One region of the Pseudomonas sp. GL_091 genome, then DNA from elsewhere that is predicted to be linked to it. Evidence: predicted binding sites of a transcription regulator. Region 1 holds the regulator's gene; the other holds the start of a gene.
The links. Region 1 encodes sigma-54, which starts transcription at its own class of promoters, with help from an activator protein. Its sites were predicted from a motif close to ANTGGCATNNANNTTGCTNT; they were not measured.

Region 1 (10,938 bases):
ACGTTCAGCTGGAAATTGCAGCCTTCGCCCTCGACTTCTACTTTCGTTCCGGGCAGCTTTCCTTCAAGAAAGCTCTTAACTTCGTTGGCCTGCATGCTCAACCTCAATCGGCGCCCTGTGCGCGCGGGTCGGACATCATACAAAAAAGCCCCGCGCCTGCGAACCCCGCCAAGCAGGACTCGGACGGGGGGCTTCTTTATAGATGCGGGTTAGGGATGCGCCAACAGCTCGGTCATCTCGCTGACCTGAGCGATTTCACGCATGTCTTCCGGCATCCCACGGATGCTCAGGGCCTTGCCGGCCGCCTGCGCATCGCGGATGAAACACAGCAGCAACGACAAACCGACACTGCTGGACTTGGTCACCGCCGAGCAATCGACCACCAGCGCCGCAGCCTTGCAGGCCTTGATCAGCGCCTTGCCCTGTTCACGCAGGCCAGGGCCGGTGCGGTAATCCAGCACGCCACTGAGTCGCAGCTCGCCCGCTTCGTCCATCTGGACTGCCGACTCACTCATTGGGTTGACTGCCCTGGTTTCTTGTCAGTGGCTTCCTTGGCCTTGGCGACTTCCCCGGCCCAACCATTGATGGTCTTGTCCAGGTCGTTGCCATTGCGCTGCATCGCATCGGCGAACTGATCGCGGAACAGCTTGCCGATGTTGATGCCGTTGATGATGACGTTACGCAGTTTCCACTCGCCGTTGATCTTTTCCAGCGTGTAGGACACTGGATAGATCGCGCCGCTGCTGCCCTTGACGGTCATGCCAACGCTGGTACGGTCGCCCGACTCGTCTTTGGCCGGATCAACGGTGATGCCCTGGTTGTTGTACTCCAGCAAGGCATTGCCATAGAACTGGAACAGACCCTTCTTGAAGTTTTCTTCGAAGGTCTTCATCTGCGCCGGGGATGCTTTCTTCGAGTATTTGACCGTCATGATGCTCTTGGAAATACCCTCGGCATCCACAACCGGCCCGACGATGGTGTTCAGCGCCGCATAAAAGTCTTTCGGATCCTGCTTGTACTTTTCTTTATTGGCCGCCAGATCGGCCAGCATCCGATTAGTGGTGTCCTGTACCAAATCGTGCGCCGAAGGCGCTGCCACGGCGTTGGCTAGCAGCGGCAGCGCCGCGAGCAATACCAAAAGGCCACGTCGCAAGATAGAGATCATTTAACAGTTCCTCATTTAGCTTCTTTGCTAACGGTATTGAGCAGGAATTTACCGATCAGGTCTTCGAGCACCAGCGATGACTGCGTGTCATGGATGGTTCCACCATCCTTGAGCAGGGTGTCTTCCCCGCCCACGCTGATACCGATGTACTTCTCGCCCAACAGGCCAGCGGTCAGGATAGATGCAGTAGAGTCCGCAGGCAGATTATCAATGCGTTTTTCCAGCTGCATGGTCACCCGACCGGTGAAACTGTCGCGATCCAGATCGATGGCCGTGACCTTGCCGATGGTCACACCGGCCATGGTCACCTTTGCTCTGACCGTCAAACCGGCGATATTGTCGAAGTAGGCGTAAAGTTTATACGTGTCGGTGCTCGGAGTCGGGGACAGGCCACTGACCCGCAACGCCAACAAGAGCAAAGCCAGGATGCCAGCCAGCAAGAAAAGGCCGACACCGATTTCCAGGGTGCGGTTTTGCATCAGAAATCTCCAAACATCAAGGCGGTCAGAATAAAGTCCAGGCCGAGTACTGCCAACGAGGCATACACAACGGTCTTGGTAGTGGCACGACTGATCCCCTCGGAAGTGGGTTCGCAGTCATAGCCTTGGAATACGGCGATCCAGGTCACGACAAAGGCAAAGACGATACTTTTGATGATCCCGTTGAGCACATCGTCAGTGAACGTCACGCTGTTCTGCATGTTCGACCAGTAGGAGCCTTCATAGACCCCCAGCCAGTCGACAGCTACCCACGAGCCGCCCCAGATACCCACGACGCTGAAAATCATCGCCAGCACCGGCAGGGAAATGAAACCGGCCCACAAGCGTGGCGCGATAATGTACTTGAGCGGGTCGACCCCGATCATTTCCAGGCTGGACAACTGCTCGGTGGACTTCATGTTGCCGATTTCGGCGGTCAACGCCGAACCTGCGCGCCCGGCGAACAGCAAGGCAGTCACCACCGGCCCCAGTTCACGCAGCAGCGTCAGCGCCACCATCTGCCCGACAGCCTGCTCTGAACCATAGCTGGAAAGAATGTTGAAGCCCTGCAGCGCCAGCACCATGCCGATGAATACCCCGGAGACCACGATGATCACCAGGGACATCACGCCCACCGAATGCAACTGCTTGATCAGCAGCCCGAAACCGCCACCGATGCTGCCCCGGCCGAGCAAGGCATGGAACAGGAACAAGCTCGAACGCCCGAACACCGCCAACACATCGATGCCGGCCTGGCCAAAGCGGCGAACGCGCTCTACTAATGAAATTCTGCGCATCAGCGCTTCCCCAGAAGATCTGCGCGGTAATCCGTCGCTGGAAAGTGGTACGGAACCGGGCCGTCGGGTTCACCGGTCATGAACTGACGAATGCGCGGTTCATCCGAGTTCATCAACTCGTCCGGCGTGCCCTGCCCCAATACCTGACCATCGCCCACCACATAAATATAATCGGCAATGCTCGCGGTCTCGGCCAAGTCGTGGGATACCACGATGCTGGTGATGCCCAGCGCATCGTTGAGCAAACGAATCAGGCGCACCAGAACGCCCATTGCGATGGGGTCCTGGCCGACAAAGGGCTCGTCGTACATGAGGATCTGTGGATCGAGCGCGATCGCTCGGGCCAGTGCAACACGGCGCTTCATGCCGCCGGAAAGCTCGTCGGGCATCAGTTCAATGGCACCGCGCAAGCCCACGGCCTGCAGCTTGAGCAGGACGATGTCGCGGATCATTTCTTCCGGCAGCTGCGTGTGAACCCGCAGCGGAAAAGCGACGTTCTCGAAGACATCGAGGTCGGTAAACAGTGCGCCGCTCTGAAACAGCACGCCCATATGCTTGCGCGCATCGAACAGGTCGCTGCGCGACAGCTTTGGCAGGTTCTGACCGTTGACCCAGACTTCGCCCTTGGTGGGCCGCAACTGGGCGCCCATCAGACGCAAAAGCGTGGTCTTGCCACACCCGGAAGGCCCCATGATGCCGGTGACCTTGCCGCGCGGGATACGGATATCGACATTATTGAAAATGCTGCGCGCACCGCGCTTGAAGGACAGTCCCTTCAGCTCGACCGCGTAGGCGTTATCGGCACTCATCTAAACTCCTTGCGATGCAGCCTCTCACTCGGACGCCTGGCTTTCTGACGAAAGCACATACCTCCCGGGCAGGCCGAACTGGCGGCGAACTATATCACTGCAAAGGCTGCGCGCCCAAGGCCAAAGCCAGGCCATGTTCAACTGCATGAAAGGTTGAAAGCCCCGTTTAGAAGGTTTCCGGGGACAAGGATGACAATGCGCGACGAACTAGCGTGAGGGATTCGATCATAACCGCTATAATCGCCGCCTTTTCATCAGGCTATACGATTTCTGACATGAGCCAATCCAGCGACCTGATTCAATCAGCACAACGCACCATCCGCCTCGAGGTAGAAGCCGTGCAAGGCTTGCTACCCCACATCGACGCAGATTTCGTACGCGCTTGCGAGATGATTCTGGCCAGCAAAGGCCGCGTGGTCGTGGTCGGCATGGGCAAGTCGGGGCACATCGGCAACAAGATTGCCGCGACCCTGGCCAGCACCGGCACCACGGCATTTTTTGTGCACCCCGCTGAAGCCAGCCACGGTGACATGGGCATGATTACCCGCGACGACATCATTCTGGCGCTCTCGAATTCCGGCTCCACCAATGAAATCGTGACCCTGCTGCCACTGATCAAGCGCCTGGGCATTCAGTTGATCAGCGTGACCGGCAATCCTGACTCCGCGCTGGCCAAGGCCGCCGAGGTCAACCTGAATGTTCACGTCGAACACGAAGCCTGCCCGTTGAACCTGGCACCCACCTCGTCGACCACCGCCGCCCTGGTGATGGGCGACGCCCTGGCAGTCGCGTTGCTGGAAGCCCGTGGCTTTACCGCCGAAGACTTCGCCTTTTCCCACCCCGGTGGCGCCTTGGGCCGACGCCTGCTGCTGAAAGTGGAAAATGTCATGCACGCCGGGCAAGAGTTGCCGCAAGTACAGCGTGGCACCCTGCTGAAGGACGCACTAATGGAAATGACCCGCAAAGGCCTGGGCATGACCGTGGTCCTGGAAGCCGATGGAAAGCTGGCCGGGATCTTTACCGACGGTGACTTGCGTCGCACGCTGGACCGTAGCATCGACATCCATAGCGCTACCATCGACCAGGTCATGACTGCACACGGCAAGACTGCCCGCGCCGAAATGCTCGCCGCCGAAGCGCTGAAAATCATGGAAGATCATAAAATCAACGCGCTGGTCGTGGTCGACCGTGAAGACCGCCCGGTCGGCGCCTTGAACATGCACGACTTGCTTCGCGCGGGAGTAATGTAATGAGTGCAGACCTGCTGCAACGCGGCAAACAGATCAAGCTGGCTGTGTTCGATGTCGACGGCGTGCTGACCGACGGGCGCCTGTACTTCCTCGAAGACGGCAGCGAATTCAAGACGTTCAACACACTCGACGGCCAGGGCATCAAGATGCTGATGGCCGCCGGCGTGCAGACCGCCATCATCAGTGGCCGCAAGACTCCAGTGGTCGAGCGGCGAGCCAAAAACCTCGGCATCCCGCATCTCTATCAGGGTCGCGAGGATAAACTGGTGGTACTCGACGAACTGCTGGCCCAACTCAACCTGAGCTATGAACAGGTGGCCTACCTCGGCGATGACCTGCCGGACCTGCCGGTGATTCGTCGCGTAGGCCTGGGCATGGCCGTGGCCAATGCCGCCAGTTTCGTGCGTGAACACGCCCACGGCATCACCCTCGCCCGTGGCGGCGAAGGTGCCGCTCGCGAATTCTGCGAACTGATCCTGCGTGCCCAGGACCGCCTCGACGCGGCCAATGCGGCGTACCTGTGAGCCCATTATGCTGAGCAAAAAGTTTCGCAACACCCTGATGTACAGTTGCATCGCGGCGATATTCGCCGCGGCTGGCTACTGGAACATCAGCCCGGAACGCTTCCTCGACAAGCCGGTAACGCCGATCGATGAAAGCATGATCGACTATTACGCCATCAACGCCCACAGCGTGCAGTACCTGCCGGACGGCAAGCTGCAATATGATCTGGTGTCCGACAAGGTCGAGCACCTGAAAGCGACCGAGGTGACATTGCTGACCAACCCCGACCTGAATGTGTTCCGCGGCACTGAATTCCCGTGGCACGTCCAGAGCTTGCACGGCGAGGTCAACCCTGATGGCACACAGGTCGAACTGATCGATGACGTGCGCATCACGCGCTTCGACGAGAAAAACCGTAAAACCCTGATCACCAGCACCCGTATGACCGTGTTCCCGCAGCAGCAATATGCGCAGACAGAGCAAGACGTTAGAATCGACGGCGCTGGCGGTGTATCGACTGGCAAGGGAATGAAGGCGTATTTGAAAGAAAGCAGGATACACCTGCTATCGAACGTAAGAGGACAGTATGAGGCTCGTTAAAACCCTCCCGATTTTGCTCAGTCTGGGCGCAGCACTGGGAAGCGTGAGCGCCTGGGCTCTGCCGGAAGATCAACAGCAGCCTATCCGCATTCAGGCCGACGATGCCCAACTGGACGACAAGCAAGGTATTGCTACCTATAAGGGTGACGTGATCATCACCCAAGGCTCGATGAAGGTGACAGGCAACACCGTTACCATCACCCGCACCCCGACTGGCGACATCGACGTAGTGACCTCGGTGGGCAACCTGGCGTACTTCGAGCAATTGCAAACGGCTGGCGATACCAAGCCTGTTCAGGGCTGGGGCGTGACGATCCAGTATCACGCCGCGCAAAATCGCGTCGTACTGATCGACAAGGCCAAAGTTGTCGACAAGGACAACAACGTCACCCAAGGCGAAAAAATCGTCTACGACACGGTCAAGAAGCTCGCCAGCGCCGGTCGCGCCACGGGCAGCAAGGTCACCGAGGCGCGTCCGCGCATCGACATGGTGATCCAGCCGAAAAAGAAAACCGACGAGCAAAAGGCCCAGTAATGGCAACTCTGAAAGCTCAGCATCTGGCCAAGAGCTACAAGAGCCGCCAGGTCGTGCGCGACGTCAGCCTGTCCATCGACAGCGGCCAGATCGTCGGCCTGCTTGGCCCAAACGGCGCCGGCAAGACCACCTGCTTCTACATGATCGTCGGCCTGGTGCAAGCCGACCAGGGCCGCGTCCTGATCGATGACCTGGACGTCAGCCACCAGCCAATGCACGGTCGCGCAAAGGCCGGTATCGGCTACCTGCCGCAAGAAGCATCGATCTTCCGCAAACTGTCGGTGGCCGACAACATCATGGCCATCCTCGAGACCCGCAAGGAACTCGACAAGGCCGGTCGTCGCAAGGAGCTGGAAAGCCTGCTGCAGGAATTCCACATCAGCCACATCCGCGACAACCTCGGCATGAGCCTGTCCGGTGGCGAGCGCCGTCGCGTGGAAATCGCCCGCGCCCTGGCCACCAACCCGAAATTCATCCTCCTCGACGAACCCTTCGCCGGCGTGGACCCAATTTCGGTCGGCGACATCAAGCAGATCATTCACCACCTCAAGGCCAAAGGCATTGGCGTGCTGATCACCGACCACAACGTCCGTGAAACCCTGGATATCTGTGAAACCGCCTATATCGTCAACGACGGTCAACTGATCGCCGAAGGCGACGCTGAAACCATCCTGGCCAACGACCTGGTGAAGGAAGTGTACCTGGGCCACGAATTCCGCTTGTAAGACACCGAGGTGCCAGAGCAGTCGACGAGCGCTTGTCTCGATAAAAAATCAACTCTTTTTTATTGTTAAAGCGCTCTAGGCAAACACGACACTTCAAAGATGTTCGGGAGCCAGCTGGAGCATCCTGTCAACAAAACTTTGCAGATTTTTATTGTTACAGCGCTCTAGGCAAACACGACGCTTCAAAGATGTTCGGGAGGCCAGCCGGAGTAACCTGTCAACAAAACTTTGCAGGTTTTTATTGTTACAGCGCTCTAGGCAAACACTTCAGTTTCAGGCATATAATTTGCTTATGATTGGCGCCCCGGCGCCCTGTAGTGGATGGCGCATGTGCGCCGGCGAATAAGGTGTTAAGCCCCTGCCATGAAACCATCGCTAGTCTTGAGAATGGGCCAGCAGCTGACGATGACACCGCAGCTGCAACAGGCCATCCGCCTGCTCCAATTGTCGACCCTGGACCTGCAACAGGAAATCCAGGAGGCCCTGGAGTCCAATCCGATGCTCGAACGCCAGGAAGAAGGCGACGACTTCGACAATTCCGACCCCTTGGCCGACAACGCCGAACAAAAGCCCAACACTGAAATCCAGGAGCCCTCCTACCAGGAAAGCGCCCCGACGGTTGATAACCTCGATGAAGGTGACTGGAACGAGCGCATCCCCAACGAACTTCCCGTCGACACCGCGTGGGAGGACGTTTACCAGACCAGCGCCAGCAGCCTGCCCAGCAATGATGATGACGAGTGGGACTTCACCACCCGCACCTCGGCCGGCGAAAGCCTGCAGAGCCACTTGCTGTGGCAACTGAACCTGGCCCCGATGTCCGACACCGATCGCCTGATCGCCGTGACCCTGATCGACTGCATCAACAATCAGGGCTACCTGGACGAAACCCTCGAGGAAATCCTCGAAGCCTTCGACCCGGAGCTGGACATCGAACTGGACGAAATCGAGGCCGTCCTGCACCGCATCCAGCAGTTCGAGCCCGCCGGCATCGGCGCCCGCAACCTGGGCGAATGCCTGCTGCTGCAATTGCGCCAGTTGCCTGCCAAGACCCCTTGGCTGGCCGAGGCCAAGCGCCTGGTCACCGATTATATCGACCTGCTTGGCAGCCGCGACTACAGCCAGTTGATGCGCCGCATGAAGCTCAAGGAAGATGAACTGCGCCAGGTCATCGAGCTGGTCCAGAGCCTCAACCCGCGCCCGGGCTCGCAGATCGAGTCCACCGAAGCCGAGTACGTCGTTCCTGACGTCATCGTGCGCAAGGACAACGAGCGCTGGCTGGTGGAGCTGAATCAGGAGTCGGTGCCACGGCTGCGGGTCAACGCCCAGTACGCCGGTTTCGTGCGCCGCGCCGACACCAGCGCCGACAACACCTTCATGCGCAATCAGTTGCAGGAGGCCCGCTGGTTCATCAAGAGCCTGCAAAGCCGCAATGAAACCCTGATGAAGGTTGCCACCCAGATCGTCGAGCATCAACGCGGCTTTCTGGAGTACGGCGACGAAGCCATGAAGCCGCTGGTCCTGCATGACATCGCCGAGGCGGTCGGCATGCATGAGTCGACGATTTCACGGGTGACCACCCAGAAGTTCATGCACACCCCCCGGGGCATTTACGAACTGAAGTACTTTTTCTCCAGTCACGTAAGCACCTCCGAAGGCGGCGAATGCTCGTCCACGGCGATCCGGGCGATCATCAAAAAACTGGTTGCCGCGGAAAATCAGAAAAAGCCGTTGAGTGACAGCAAGATCGCTGGTTTACTGGAGGCACAAGGCATTCAGGTGGCTCGCCGCACCGTCGCCAAGTACCGCGAATCCCTCGGGATCGCGCCTTCGAGCGAACGCAAGCGGTTGATGTAGAGCCACGCCACAGCGTTCCAGTGGTAGATCATCTGATCTACCGCTTTATGCACTGGCAACGAAGGAGAAGCTGTATGCAAGTCAACATCAGTGGACACCAACTGGAAGTGACCGAACCTCTTCGCACCTACATCGGCGAAAAACTCGAACGATTGGAGCGACATTTCGACAAGATCACTAATGTGCAGGTCACGATGACCGTCGAAAAGCTGAAGCAGAAAATCGAAGCCACGCTGCATATTCCCGGGAATGAAGTGGTCGCAAACGCGGAACATACTGATATGTACGCCGCGATCGACGCACTCACCGACAAGCTGGATAAACAACTCAAAAAGCATAAGGAAAAGACCCAGAGCCTCCTCCAGGGCGCAACCGGTCGTTAACACTCCCAACCCATGATCCGACTTGAAAGTATCCTGACCCCCGGCCGTTCCCTGGTGAACGTGCCGGGAGGCAGTAAAAAGAAAGCCCTCGAACAAATTGCCAATCTGATCGCCCGCGAAGTGCCGGCCCTGGAGATGCAAGATGTCTTCGAGGCACTGATTGCCCGTGAAAAACTCGGCTCCACCGGTTTTGGCAATGGCATCGCTATTCCACATTGCCGTCTCAAAGGCTGTGTTTCGCCCATCAGTGCATTGATGCACCTGGACGCCCCTATCGATTTCGACGCCATCGACGGCGCGCCGGTTGACCTGCTGTTCGTACTGCTGGTCCCGGAAGCCGCCACCGATGCGCACCTTGAGCTGCTGCGACAGATCGCCAGCATGCTCGACCGCAAGGAAGTACGTGAAAAACTGCGTAATGCTGCAAGCAACGAAGCCCTGTATCAGGTTGTCCTGAACGAGCAAAACGGTCAGTAATCATGCGCTTGATCATCGTCAGTGGCCGTTCCGGCTCAGGTAAAAGTACCGCCCTCAACGTTCTTGAGGACAACGGCTACTACTGCATCGACAACCTGCCTGCCGGCCTGCTGCCGGAGCTGGCCGAACGTGCCTTGATTCATACCGAGCTGTTACAGCCGCTGGTCGCCGTTTCCATTGACGCGCGCAACCTGCCCAGCCACCTGTCACGCTTCCCCGACCTGCTCGAAGAGGTCCGCAACCGCCACATCCAGTGCGATGTCCTGTACCTGGACGCCGACGAAGAAACCCTGCTCAAGCGCTTCTCGGAAACCCGCCGACGTCACCCCCTGACCAACGCCAACCGCTCGCTGGCCGAAGCCATCAGCGTCGAGAGCGACCTGCTCGGGCCGATTGCCGACCTCGCCGATCTCAAGATCAACACCACCAGCCTGAACCTGTACCAACTGCGCGACGCCATCAAGCTGCGTCTGTTGAATCAGCCCGAGCCGGGCACTGCGTTCCTGGTGGAATCCTTCGGGTTCAAGCGTGGCATGCCGGTGGACGCCGACCTGGTGTTCGATGTGCGCTGCCTGCCCAACCCTTACTGGAAACCGGAATTGCGCGAGCAATCCGGGCTCGATCAACCGGTTGCCGAATATCTGGCGGCCCAGCCGGATGTCGAAGAGATGTTCCAGGACATTTCCACATACCTGCTAAAGTGGCTGCCTCGTTTTGCCGCCAGCAACCGCGCCTACGTCACCATTGCCATTGGCTGCACTGGCGGACATCACCGTTCCGTCTACCTGACCGAGCGTCTGGGGCAGGCGCTGCAAAAAACCCTGAAGAACGTCCAGGTTCGCCACCGCGACCTCAGCTAAAGGATTCACACCGCGATGCCTGCTCTGGAAATCGAAATCATCAACAAACTGGGCCTGCATGCTCGCGCTTCTGCAAAATTCGTTGGGGTGGCGGGTCAGTTCCCGTGCCAGATCCGGGCCGGTCGTACACCAGAGTCCATGGTCGATGGCAAAAGCATCATGGCGATGATGATGCTGGCCGCCGGCAAAGGCACCACGATCCACTTGAGCACAGAAGGCGAGCAGGAACAGGAAGCGCTGAATGCGCTGGTGGCGTTGATCAACAACTTCTTCGACGAAGGCGAGTAACAGTCACGGCTTTGTGGCGAGGGGGCTTGTCGGAACGCCGCATCGCCCTGTTCGGCTGCGTAGCAGTCGTAAATCCGACGAACACAGCATCCACGTTGAATCTCGATTGCAGTTTTTGGGGCGGCTTCGCCACCCAGCGGGGGCAAGCTCCCTCGCCACAAAGGCTCTTTGCCACAAATCAAGCCAGCGCCGTATCCATCACCATCATC
Region 2 (10,938 bases), 1.1 Mb from region 1:
TTGTCGCACATCCAGCGCTCGCTTTCTTCGTCGTAGTCGAAGTGGAAACCACCGGACACCGCCGCCAGCCACAGCTGACGCAGCGGCTCCTGGCGACTGAAGATCAACTGGCTGCCGCTCTCGAACTTGACGGTCAGCACACCGGCCGAGCTTTCGAGGTCGATATCCAGGTCGCTGTCGTCAAAGATGTCCTCCAGGGTTTGCTGGGTGGCATCGACCAGGTCGTGGAAACGCGCTTCGGACAAACTCATTACGGCAACCTCAAAAAGTGTCTGATCAGGCTCAAGGGCCGCAAGATACGACCGAGCCCCGTCGATTGCAAAGAATAACGACCTGTGGGTTCGATGTGCTTGCGGCCAAGCCCCGCCGGACGGGCGGTCCGCTGCATAGGCAAGCTGCCGGGTGGCCGGTATACTCCGGCGCAATTAATGCATTTTCAAGGATTTCGCCATGAAGCGCCTGATCTCCTCCCTCGCTGCGCTCCTCGCGGTTGCCTGCCTTGTGTCGGCCTGCGGTCAAAAAGGCCCGCTGTACCTGCCCGATGAAGACCAGGACCCTGCCGAACAAGCCAAGTCGTCGCAGCAGCAGCCTGCCTCCAAAGCACACAAGCACGACGTCTACCAATAATAAGGGAACCTCATGGACGCTTTTAACTACCGTGACGGTGAACTGTTCGCGGAAGGTGTTGCCCTGTCTGCCATCGCCGAGCGCTTTGGTACACCGACCTACGTTTACTCGCGCGCACACATCGAAGCCCAATACCTGGCTTTCGCCGATGCACTGGCGGGCATGCCGCACCTGGTGTGCTTTGCGGTCAAGGCCAACTCCAACCTGGGCGTATTGAATGTCCTGGCGCGTCTGGGCGCCGGTTTCGACATCGTCTCCCGTGGCGAACTGGAACGTGTACTGGCCGCTGGCGGCAGCGCCGACAAGATCGTGTTCTCCGGCGTCGGCAAGACCCGTGACGACATGCGTCGCGCCCTGGAAGTCGGCGTGCACTGCTTCAACGTCGAATCCACCGACGAGCTGGAACGCCTGCAAGTGGTCGCCGCCGAACTGGGCGTTCGCGCGCCGATTTCACTGCGCGTGAACCCGGACGTCGATGCCGGCACCCACCCGTACATTTCCACCGGTCTCAAAGAGAACAAGTTCGGTATCGCCATTGCCGACGCCGAAGACGTGTACGTGCGTGCCGCGCAGCTGCCGAACCTGGAAGTGGTCGGCGTCGATTGCCACATCGGCTCGCAACTGACCACCCTGCCGCCGTTCATCGACGCTCTCGACCGCCTGCTGGGCCTGGTCGACCGCCTTGGCGATTGCGGCATCTACCTGCGCCACATCGACCTCGGTGGCGGCCTGGGCGTGCGATACAAGGACGAGGAGCCGCCACTGGCTGCCGACTACATCAAAGCCGTGCGCGAGCGTCTCGACGGTCGTGACCTGGCGCTGGTGTTCGAGCCAGGCCGCTTCATCGTCGCCAACGCCGGCGTATTGCTGACCCAGGTCGAGTACCTCAAGCACACGGAGCACAAAGACTTCGCCATCGTCGACGCCGCCATGAACGACTTGATCCGCCCGGCGTTGTATCAAGCCTGGATGGACGTCACTGCCGTGCGCCCGCGCACCTCCGTTGCTCGCGCCTACGACATCGTCGGTCCGATCTGCGAGACCGGCGACTTCCTGGCCAAGGATCGTCAACTGGCCCTGGAAGAAGGCGACCTGCTGGCCGTGCATTCGGCCGGTGCCTACGGCTTTGTCATGAGTTCCAACTACAACACCCGCGGCCGTACCGCAGAAGTGTTGGTGGACGGTGATCAGGCATTTGAAGTGCGTCGCCGTGAGACGGTAGCCGAGTTGTTTGCTGGCGAAAGCCTGCTGCCGGAGTAAAACCATGCTGCTGCGTTTTACCAAGATGCACGGCCTGGGCAATGACTTCATGGTCCTCGACCTGGTCAGCCAGCACGCGCATATCCTGCCCAAGCACGCCAAGCAATGGGGCGACCGGCACACCGGCATCGGTTTCGACCAGTTGCTGATCGTTGAAGCGCCAAGCAATCCGGACGTGGATTTCCGCTATCGGATCTTCAACTCCGACGGTTCCGAAGTGGAACAGTGCGGTAACGGTGCGCGCTGCTTCGCCCGCTTTGTGCTCGACAAGCGCCTGACCGCAAAGCGGCAGATCCGCGTCGAGACCAAAAGCGGCGTCATCGAACTGGACGTGCGAAACGACGGCCAGATCAGCGTCAACATGGGCGCCCCACGCCTGGTGCCGGCGGATATTCCGTTCCAGGCGCCGGAGCAGGCCAAGAGTTATCAGGTCGACGTCGACGGCACCCAGGTCGACCTGGCCGCCGTGTCCATGGGCAACCCCCATGCCGTGCTGCGGGTCAGCGATATAAACAACGCGCCGGTGCATGAGCTGGGCCCGAAAATCGAACATCACCCGCGCTTCCCGGCACGGGTCAATGTCGGTTTTCTCCAGGTCATCGACCGGAGCCGCGCGCAGTTGCGCGTCTGGGAGCGTGGAGCCGGGGAAACCCAGGCTTGCGGAACCGGCGCCTGTGCCGCCGCAGTGGCCGCGATCAGCCAGGGGTGGATGGATTCGCCGCTATTGATCGACCTGCCTGGCGGGCGCCTGTCCATCGAATGGGCAGGCCCTGGTCAACCGGTGATGATGACCGGTCCGGCAGTGCGCGTATATGAAGGACAAGTGCGTCTTTGAGTGAGCGAAACCCATGACCGACAAGCCTCAGGTACCCGCACGACAAGCTGACGAATCACCGTCCGAAAGCCTGGAGGCGGCGGCTGTTGCCGCGTACCTGGAGGCTCATCCGGACTTCTTCGTCGAGCACGAAGAACTGCTCCCGTCCCTGCGTATTCCCCATCGGCGCGGCGATACCGTGTCGCTTGTGGAGCGTCAGATGACCATCCTGCGCGACCGCAACATTGAACTGCGCCATCGCCTGTCGCATTTGATGGATGTCGCTCGGGACAACGATCGGCTGTTCGAAAAAACCCGTCGATTGCTGCTGGCGCTGATGGATGCCGCCAGCCTGGAAGACGTGGTGATGTGCGTCGAAGACAGCCTGCGTCAGGACTTCCAGGTGCCCTTCGTCAGCCTCATCCTGCTCGGCGACAACGCCATGCCGGTGGGCCGCTGGGTCACCCACGCCGAAGCGCAAGTGGCTATTGGCGGCCTGCTCTCGGAAGACAAAAGCGTCAGTGGCAGCCTGCGCGAGCATGAACTGGACTTCCTGTTCGGCGAAGAACAGCGCAAGCAAATCGGTTCCACCGCGGTCGTTGCCATCAGCTACCAAGGCATCCACGGCATCCTGGCCATCGCCAGCCGCGATCCGCAGCACTACAAAAGCTCGGTGGGCACCTTGTTCCTGAGCTACATCGCTGAAGTCATGGGTCGCGTGCTGCCACGGGTCAACAACTCCCTGCGCTCGGTACGCTGAACATGGAACGACAACTGGACGCTTACTGCGAACACCTGCGCAGTGAGCGGCAGGTGTCGCCGCACACGCTGTCGGCCTACCGCCGCGACCTCGATAAAGTGCTGGGCTGGTGCGTCAAACAGAATATCGGCAGCTGGACGGCGCTGGACATCCAGCGCCTGCGCAGCCTGGTTGCCCGTCTGCACGCCCAGGGTCAATCATCCCGCAGCCTGGCACGATTGCTGTCGGCCGTTCGGGGGCTCTATCACTACCTGAACCGCGAAGGCCTGTGCGACCACGATCCGGCCAATGGCCTCGCGCCCCCCAAAGGCGAACGCCGCCTGCCGAAAACTCTCGACACCGACCGTGCGCTGCAACTGCTGGAAGGTGGTGTCGAGGATGACTTTCTGGCTCGCCGGGACCAAGCGATTCTGGAGCTGTTCTATTCCTCTGGCTTGCGGCTGTCGGAGCTGACGGGGCTCAATCTCGATCAGCTCGATCTGGCTGACGGTATGGTCCAGGTGCTCGGCAAAGGCAGCAAGACCCGCCTGCTGCCGGTAGGAAAAAAAGCCCGCGAAGCCCTGGAACTGTGGCTGCCACTGCGGGCCATGGCCAACCCGGCGGACGATGCGGTGTTTGTCAGCCAACAAGGTCGACGTCTCGGCCCCCGGGCGATCCAGGTGCGGGTCAAGGCTGCCGGCGAGCGCGAACTGGGACAGAACCTGCATCCGCACATGCTGCGGCACTCCTTCGCCAGCCATTTGCTGGAATCCTCCCAGGATCTGCGCGCGGTGCAGGAACTGCTCGGCCACTCGGACATCAAGACCACGCAGATTTACACCCACTTGGACTTCCAGCACCTGGCAGCGGTCTACGACAGCGCCCACCCACGGGCCAAACGCATGAAAGGCGACGATTCATGAGTATTCAGTTGATCACCTTCGATCTCGACGACACCCTGTGGGACACCGCCCCGGTAATCGTCAGCGCCGAAGCCGTTTTGCGTGAATGGCTGACCGAGCACGCGCCCAATCTGGGGGCGGTGCCGGTGGAGCATCTGTGGGCCATTCGTGAGCGCGTATTGAGCAATGAGCCTAGCCTCAAGCACCGCATCAGCGCCCTACGTCGACGAGTGCTGTTCCATGCACTGGAAGAGTCCGGCTACACCCATGCAGAAGCTTCGGATCTGGCGGACAAGAGCTTTGAAGTATTCCTGCACGCCCGGCATCAGATCGAAGTGTTTCCAGAGGTCGAACCGACCCTGGAAATCCTCGCCAACCACTACGCCCTCGGCGTGGTCACCAATGGCAACGCCGATGTGCGTCGGCTAGGCCTGGCGGACTACTTCAAGTTTGCGCTGTGCGCCGAAGACATCGGCATCGCCAAACCCGACGCGCGATTGTTCCAGGAGGCCTTGCAGCGCGGTGGCGCGACCGCTGAATCGGCGGTGCACATTGGCGATCATCCGGGCGATGACATTGCCGGTGCGCAGCAGGCGGGAATGCGGGCGATATGGTTCAACCCGGCGGGCAAGGTCTGGGAAGCAGAACGGCTGCCGGATGCGGAGATTCGCAGCCTGACTGATTTGCCGGCGTTGCTGGCGCGGTGGAATTCGGTGTCGGCTTGACACAAAACCTGTGGGAGCGAGCCTGCTCGCGATAGCGGTCTGACAGTCACCATATCGGCGTCTGGTCAATTGTCATCGCGAGCAGGCTCGCTCCCACAGAGGAACTGTGCTCAACCCAAAATTTTGTATCAGGCATGAAAAAGCCCGCAGCGACGGCGGGCTTTTTCAGCAAGCGGGTAGCAGGTTCAGATAGGCCGGCTGCCGTACTTGTTGTCCGGCTTCTTGGGCGGATCGGCGACCACATTGGCCTCCACTTCCTGCACTTTGCCGCCCTTGGCCAAAAACTCCTCCATAGCCCGCGCGAGAGCATCGCGTTCCTTGTTCTTGGCTTCGACACTCGGCAGCTCATCGACCGATACCGCTGCCTTGGCCTTGCCTTTGGCGGTCGGAACCGGCGCATCACCGCCGTCGTCTTCAGCGACGTCTTCCGCCGCTGCTTCCAGACCTTCTTCGGTTTCGTCGTCGTCGCCTACTTCGAGGTCGTCGTTTTCCAGATCATCGTCGCTCATGTTCTACCTCATGACTTGCGAAAAGCAGATTAGTTATAGCCCAGCTTTGCCCTCTGTCGAAGGCTGCCGGAAAAAAATCAACAGCCGCTGCTGACCAGCGGTTATGCCTCTTCACCGTGCACGGTGGCGAGGACTTTACGGGCACCGCCATGATCACGGTGCTCGCCCAGATAAACGCCTTGCCAGGTCCCCAACGCCAACCGGCCTGCCGCAATCGGCAAACTGAGCTGACAGCCAATCACGCTGGCCTTGAAGTGCGCCGGGAGGTCGTCCAGGCCTTCGTCGTTATGCTCATAGCCGTCTGTTCCTTGTGGGATCAGACGATTGAAAAATCGTTCGAAGTCGCGACGTACCGCCGGATCGGCGTTCTCGTTGATGGTCAACGACGCCGAGGTATGCTGCAGCCACAAATGCAACAGACCGACCCGACACGCCTTGAGTTCAGGCAGGCCGGCGAGTAACTCGTCCGTTACCAGATGAAAGCCCCGGGGCCTCGCCCGCAAGGTAATCAGAGTCTGTTGCCACATACAGTTCTCCGCACGTTCGGGGCGCATTCTAGCGCGCTCTGGGAAAAAACAAAGGCCCTAATATTCCTTCAATCCTGTAAGCCTTTGACCGCACAAAAACACCCGACGTAAACATCGTAAAACCTGTAGGAAAAAACCTTTCAGCTCAGCCTTCAATGACAAAATCCAGACAAAAAAATGCCCGGCAAGCCGGGCAGGTTTTTTATGCGCTTGCTTACAAGTTGTAGCCGCGTTCGTTGTGAAGCGCCAGATCGATGCCGACCGCTTCTTCTTCTTCGTTGATACGCAGGCCCATGACCGCATCCAGCACCTTGAGGATGATGTATGTGGCGATCGCGGTGTAGATCACCGTGAAGCCTACGCCTTTGCATTGAATCCACACTTGTGCGGCGATGTCGGTCACGGTGCCGAAGCCACCCAGGGACGGAGCAGCGAACACACCGGTCAGGATTGCGCCGAGGATACCGCCGATACCGTGCACACCGAAGGCGTCCAGGGAATCGTCATAGCCGAGCTTGCGCTTCAGAGTGGTGGCGCAGAAGAAGCACACCACGCCAGCCGCCAGACCGATGACCAGCGCGCCCATCGGGCCAACGGTGCCGGCAGCCGGGGTGATTGCCACCAGACCGGCAACCACGCCCGAAGCAATGCCCAGTGCACTAGGCTTGCCGTGGGTGATCCACTCGGCAAACATCCAGCCCAGCGCAGCAGCAGCGGTAGCGATTTGAGTTACCAGCATCGCCATGCCGGCGGTGCCGTTGGCCGCAGCGGCGGAACCGGCGTTGAAGCCGAACCAGCCGACCCACAGCATGGCCGCGCCCATCAGGGTGTAACCGAGGTTGTGCGGCGCCATCGGCGTGGTCGGGAAGCCCTTACGCTTGCCCAGCACCAGGCAGGCAACCAGACCAGCCACACCGGCGTTGATGTGCACCACGGTGCCGCCGGCGAAGTCCAGAACTCCCCAGTCCCACAACAGGCCGCCGTTTCCGGACCAGACCATGTGCGCAATCGGCGCGTAAACCAGGGTGAACCACACGCCCATGAACACCAGCATCGCGGAGAACTTCATCCGCTCGGCGAAGGCGCCGACGATCAACGCCGGGGTGATAATCGCGAAGGTCATCTGGAAGGTGACGAACACCGCCTCGGGGAACAGCGCCGCAGGGCCGGTCAGGCTGGCTGGCGTGATACCGGCGAGGAATGCCTTGCCCATGCCGCCGAAGAACGAGTTGAAGTTGATGACGCCCTGCTCCATGCCCGTGGTGTCGAACGCGATGCTGTAGCCATAAATGACCCACAGGACGCTGATCAGACCGGTAATGGCGAAGCACTGCATCATCACGGAAAGAATATTTTTCGACCGGACCATGCCACCGTAGAACAGCGCAAGGCCGGGAATGGTCATGAACAGCACGAGAGCTGTAGAGGTCAACATCCAGGCGGTATCGCCGGAGTTGAGGACTGGGGCCGCCACTTCGTCTGCCGCCATGGCCAGGCTGGGCATTACGAGGGACAACAGGGCTCCTAGCCCTGCGAATTTACGCAGAGTCATTTTGTTTTCTCCTGGGGCGTTGGGTTTGTGGCGGCTTAGATAGCGTCGGTATCGGTTTCGCCGGTACGGATGCGAATCGCCTGTTCCAGATTGACCACGAAGATCTTGCCGTCACCGATCTTGCCGGTGTTGGCAGCCTTGGTGATGGCCTCGATTACCCGGTCCAGATCCTTGTCATCGATGGCGACGTCGATCTTCACCTTGGGCAGGAAATCGACCACGTACTCCGCGCCGCGATACAGCTCGGTGTGACCCTTCTGCCGACCAAAGCCTTTGACTTCAGTGACGGTAATGCCCTGCACGCCGATCTCGGACAGCGACTCGCGTACGTCGTCCAGCTTGAACGGCTTGATGATGGCAGTGACTAGCTTCATGAAAACTCTCTCCCGAATTGGTGGACTTGCCCCAGGAAAACAAACCCGACTCAAGTCTAAGCGCAGTGCCTGGCTTTGTAACGCATCGTCGGCCTTACCTGCCCGTTCGACGCCAGCTAACCGCTCCCTGCGAAACACTCCCCGCGTTCCGCCTGGCGCACTGCATTCGTCACAACGACTGCATCAGTGCATGGGTTACCAGCATCTAAGCAGAAACCTTGCCATATCCACAAAACTCATAGTTTTCAACATTTTGCCGGCAGATGTCCGCCATATCGCAACAACACTCGCCGGGTTACGCACAATAACGGTGCGACGCCGTCCGTCCCCATGCGCGAAAAGCGTGCGCCCTTCGCCTGCGCAAATGACTATAGACACTGCGTGATACACTGCCCGTCATTGTTTCCAGGACATTGCCCATGCTCGCGCCAAAAGACTTCCTCGACGCCCTCACCGGCACCGCCTCCCGCCTCTTCAGCGGCGACACGCCTCTGCCGAAAGCTGAAATCGAAAGCCAGTTCAAAATGTTGCTGCAGAGCGGCTTCAGCAAACTGGATCTGGTGAGTCGGGAAGAATTCGATAGCCAGATGGTTGTATTGGCGCGCACCCGGGCGCGGTTGGAGAGCCTTGAGGCGAAGGTGGCGGAGCTGGAAGCGAAACTGAATCCGCCGACCGAGTAACGCCCCCAGCTCCCACCATCAAACCCAATCCAATATGGGCGCGACTTGCTCGCGATAAGGTCGGAACGACCTTCAGATACACCTGTAGGAATTGCCGTAGGCTGCGATCTTCAAGCTCGCGAGAATCCCGGCAACTTCCTACATCAATCTCATTCGCCGTCCGATTGCGCCGCAAAACTCCGGTTCCTAAACTCACTCTCAGTTGAAGGCCCTCGGGTCTGCCGGTTTTTCCGCAGGCACCGGTTCGCCAACCCGCGCACAGCTGCCACCCGATTCGTTTGGCGAAAATCAGAAGCAGTTTCCCTCATTTGAATGCCGGAACTGCACCCGCTCGAGAAAGTTCAAGCCCATGCTACAGGCTTGGATAATAGATTGTGATGAGCACAATTTTTTAAATGGAATATTGTTACCAACACCACAAGGAGCAACACCCATGAAACTGCCTAAGTCTTTAATTGCGACTTTCGCATTGACTGCATTTCACATAAGTTCAGCTATCGCCGGGCCGCCTGTAACAGTCACATTCAAGAACCTTGGAACACAGACTGCTACGTACACCCCCACAACCAACAATGAAGCTACAACAAAAGTAAACGCATCACCTACTCCACAAGAGTCCGTAATTGCAAATGGCTCGGATACGTACACCATACAAAGCCGGATGTTTCCTGGCCACAACTATGCTAATTTGCGATATCAAATGGGTAGAAAAAAATGTATTTATTTAGCTACATTTGTGGAGACTGTTGGCCCAGGCGCGACCAAAATCCCAAAATGGAATAATACGGCAACTCCTAGCGGCGGCGCCACCTGCACCATCAAGGTAACTAGAACAAATCCGTCCTCCTATGCCTGGTCAGTAGTAATCACCATGAAGTGAAGCATGTAGCGGGCCTTAAGTGGTTTGCAAGATCTTGCCAAAGTATCAATATTATCAGGCGATTGATCATGTCTTAGTCATCAAACAAGGAGTTGCAAAAAATGTTTAATTCACTAAACAACTCTGCAGTTAACAGCGGCCAAACGCTGGCTGGAACTAAAAAACTGACAGCGACTCCCAGCAAAAACCCAGGTGTCAACCAAAGTAGCCCCCAGGGCCCGTATGGCAACGCACGAGATAGCAGTACCGTTTCCACGCTAGCGAGCCAATTGAGCGAAGCCTCAGTACGTGCACAGGCCCGGGATGTACGCCTGACTAAAATGGAACTGAGTTCGATGGCTAAAAACACATTCAACGAATTGGAGAGTGCTAATTATACTGCCAATAAATCAAAACACGACTCTGAAGTTCCCGACTCAGATAACCCCACATTATTAGCGCGCGCCAAAAGTGCGACACAGTATACAAACGGACTCGGCAAAAATCCGTTTTCTGGAATGCCCATGGATCAACTGGCCTTAATCACTTACGATGACAGCGGCACCTTTACCGTCAATGAAAGACGGGCAGCATTGGAAGAATCGGCCAAACAAGAATTTGCATGGCGACAGAAAGTGGTGGCCGAAGCAGAATTTGAATATAACAGCACTGGAAAGCTTACCAACTTCTTCCAAAGTGTCCTTGACCATTACAAGGGCCTGCCTCCCGTGGAGCAAGCACAGTATCCAAACAACTACGAAACCAAACTCAAGGACTGGATAGATTTAGACTTCAACTATTTTACGAATATCGCAGAAGGCAAAAAAAAGATGGATACCGAGCGCTTCGCTAGCAAAATCCTGGACGGTGACAGTAGTTTGTTTGACGACACAACCTCTTCCAAAGAAGCTGCTTCAACATAAATTATTTTTATTTTGCACGCTGAATAAATTCGAGAAGTCAAATACCTGCGATATGTTTTGCAGACACTCCTTATGCAACTCGCAAACAGCGTTGAGTAGTGCGATTGCTCAGGAGGTGGATTTGCCACCGCAGCCGAACGCAGCGTTTGGCTGCTGTTACGTATAGTGGCTTCAGCAACATTCTGCGAAAGTTTCCCTCCTCTCTGGCAAGACTCCACGACTACCCTTCAAAAACCCGCAGGAAGCAGCCCCCGTTTAGCTCAAGGAACGACAATGTCCCTCTCCATCGTCCACAGCCGCGCCCAGGTCGGCGTGGAGGCGCCAGCCGTCACCGTTGAAGTCCATCTGGCCAATGGTTTGCCATCGCTGACCATGGTCGGCCTGCCCGAAGCGGCGGTGAAGGAAAGCAAGGATCGGGTGCGCAGCGCGATCATCAATTCCGGGCTG

Region 2: a site for sigma-54 is predicted at 8,236-8,255, ahead of glnK (P-II family nitrogen regulator). Genes of this name have one in related genera too.

Annotation. Positions count from the first base shown of each region.
Region 1 is NZ_CM174451.1:920,755-931,692, reverse strand. Features, by position in the region: gene AC3ITY_RS04180 (BolA family protein) at 1-95, opposite strand, end outside; gene AC3ITY_RS04175 (STAS domain-containing protein) at 210-515, opposite strand; gene AC3ITY_RS04170 (MlaC/ttg2D family ABC transporter substrate-binding protein) at 512-1,165, opposite strand; gene mlaD (outer membrane lipid asymmetry maintenance protein MlaD) at 1,177-1,644, opposite strand; gene mlaE (lipid asymmetry maintenance ABC transporter permease subunit MlaE) at 1,644-2,441, opposite strand; gene AC3ITY_RS04155 (ATP-binding cassette domain-containing protein) at 2,441-3,250, opposite strand; gene AC3ITY_RS04150 (KpsF/GutQ family sugar-phosphate isomerase) at 3,526-4,500, shown strand; gene AC3ITY_RS04145 (KdsC family phosphatase) at 4,500-5,024, shown strand; gene lptC (LPS export ABC transporter periplasmic protein LptC) at 5,032-5,604, shown strand; gene lptA (lipopolysaccharide transport periplasmic protein LptA) at 5,591-6,139, shown strand; gene lptB (LPS export ABC transporter ATP-binding protein) at 6,139-6,864, shown strand; gene AC3ITY_RS04125 (RNA polymerase factor sigma-54) at 7,228-8,721, shown strand; gene hpf (ribosome hibernation-promoting factor, HPF/YfiA family) at 8,796-9,104, shown strand; gene ptsN (PTS IIA-like nitrogen regulatory protein PtsN) at 9,117-9,581, shown strand; gene rapZ (RNase adapter RapZ) at 9,584-10,441, shown strand; gene AC3ITY_RS04105 (HPr family phosphocarrier protein) at 10,457-10,729, shown strand; partial or broken gene AC3ITY_RS04100 (ZIP family metal transporter) at 10,908-10,938, opposite strand, start outside.
Region 2 is NZ_CM174451.1:6,941,545-6,952,482, forward strand. Features, by position in the region: gene cyaY (iron donor protein CyaY) at 1-251, opposite strand, end outside; gene lptM (LPS translocon maturation chaperone LptM) at 451-627, shown strand; gene lysA (diaminopimelate decarboxylase) at 640-1,887, shown strand; gene dapF (diaminopimelate epimerase) at 1,892-2,722, shown strand; gene AC3ITY_RS31740 (DUF484 family protein) at 2,736-3,461, shown strand; gene xerC (tyrosine recombinase XerC) at 3,464-4,363, shown strand; gene AC3ITY_RS31750 (HAD family hydrolase) at 4,360-5,067, shown strand; gene sutA (transcriptional regulator SutA) at 5,253-5,576, opposite strand; gene AC3ITY_RS31760 (secondary thiamine-phosphate synthase enzyme YjbQ) at 5,678-6,103, opposite strand; gene AC3ITY_RS31765 (ammonium transporter) at 6,318-7,655, opposite strand; gene glnK (P-II family nitrogen regulator) at 7,691-8,029, opposite strand; gene AC3ITY_RS31775 (accessory factor UbiK family protein) at 8,449-8,709, shown strand; gene AC3ITY_RS31780 (hypothetical protein) at 9,143-9,589, shown strand; gene AC3ITY_RS31785 (hypothetical protein) at 9,691-10,491, shown strand; gene AC3ITY_RS31790 (YifB family Mg chelatase-like AAA ATPase) at 10,765-10,938, shown strand, end outside.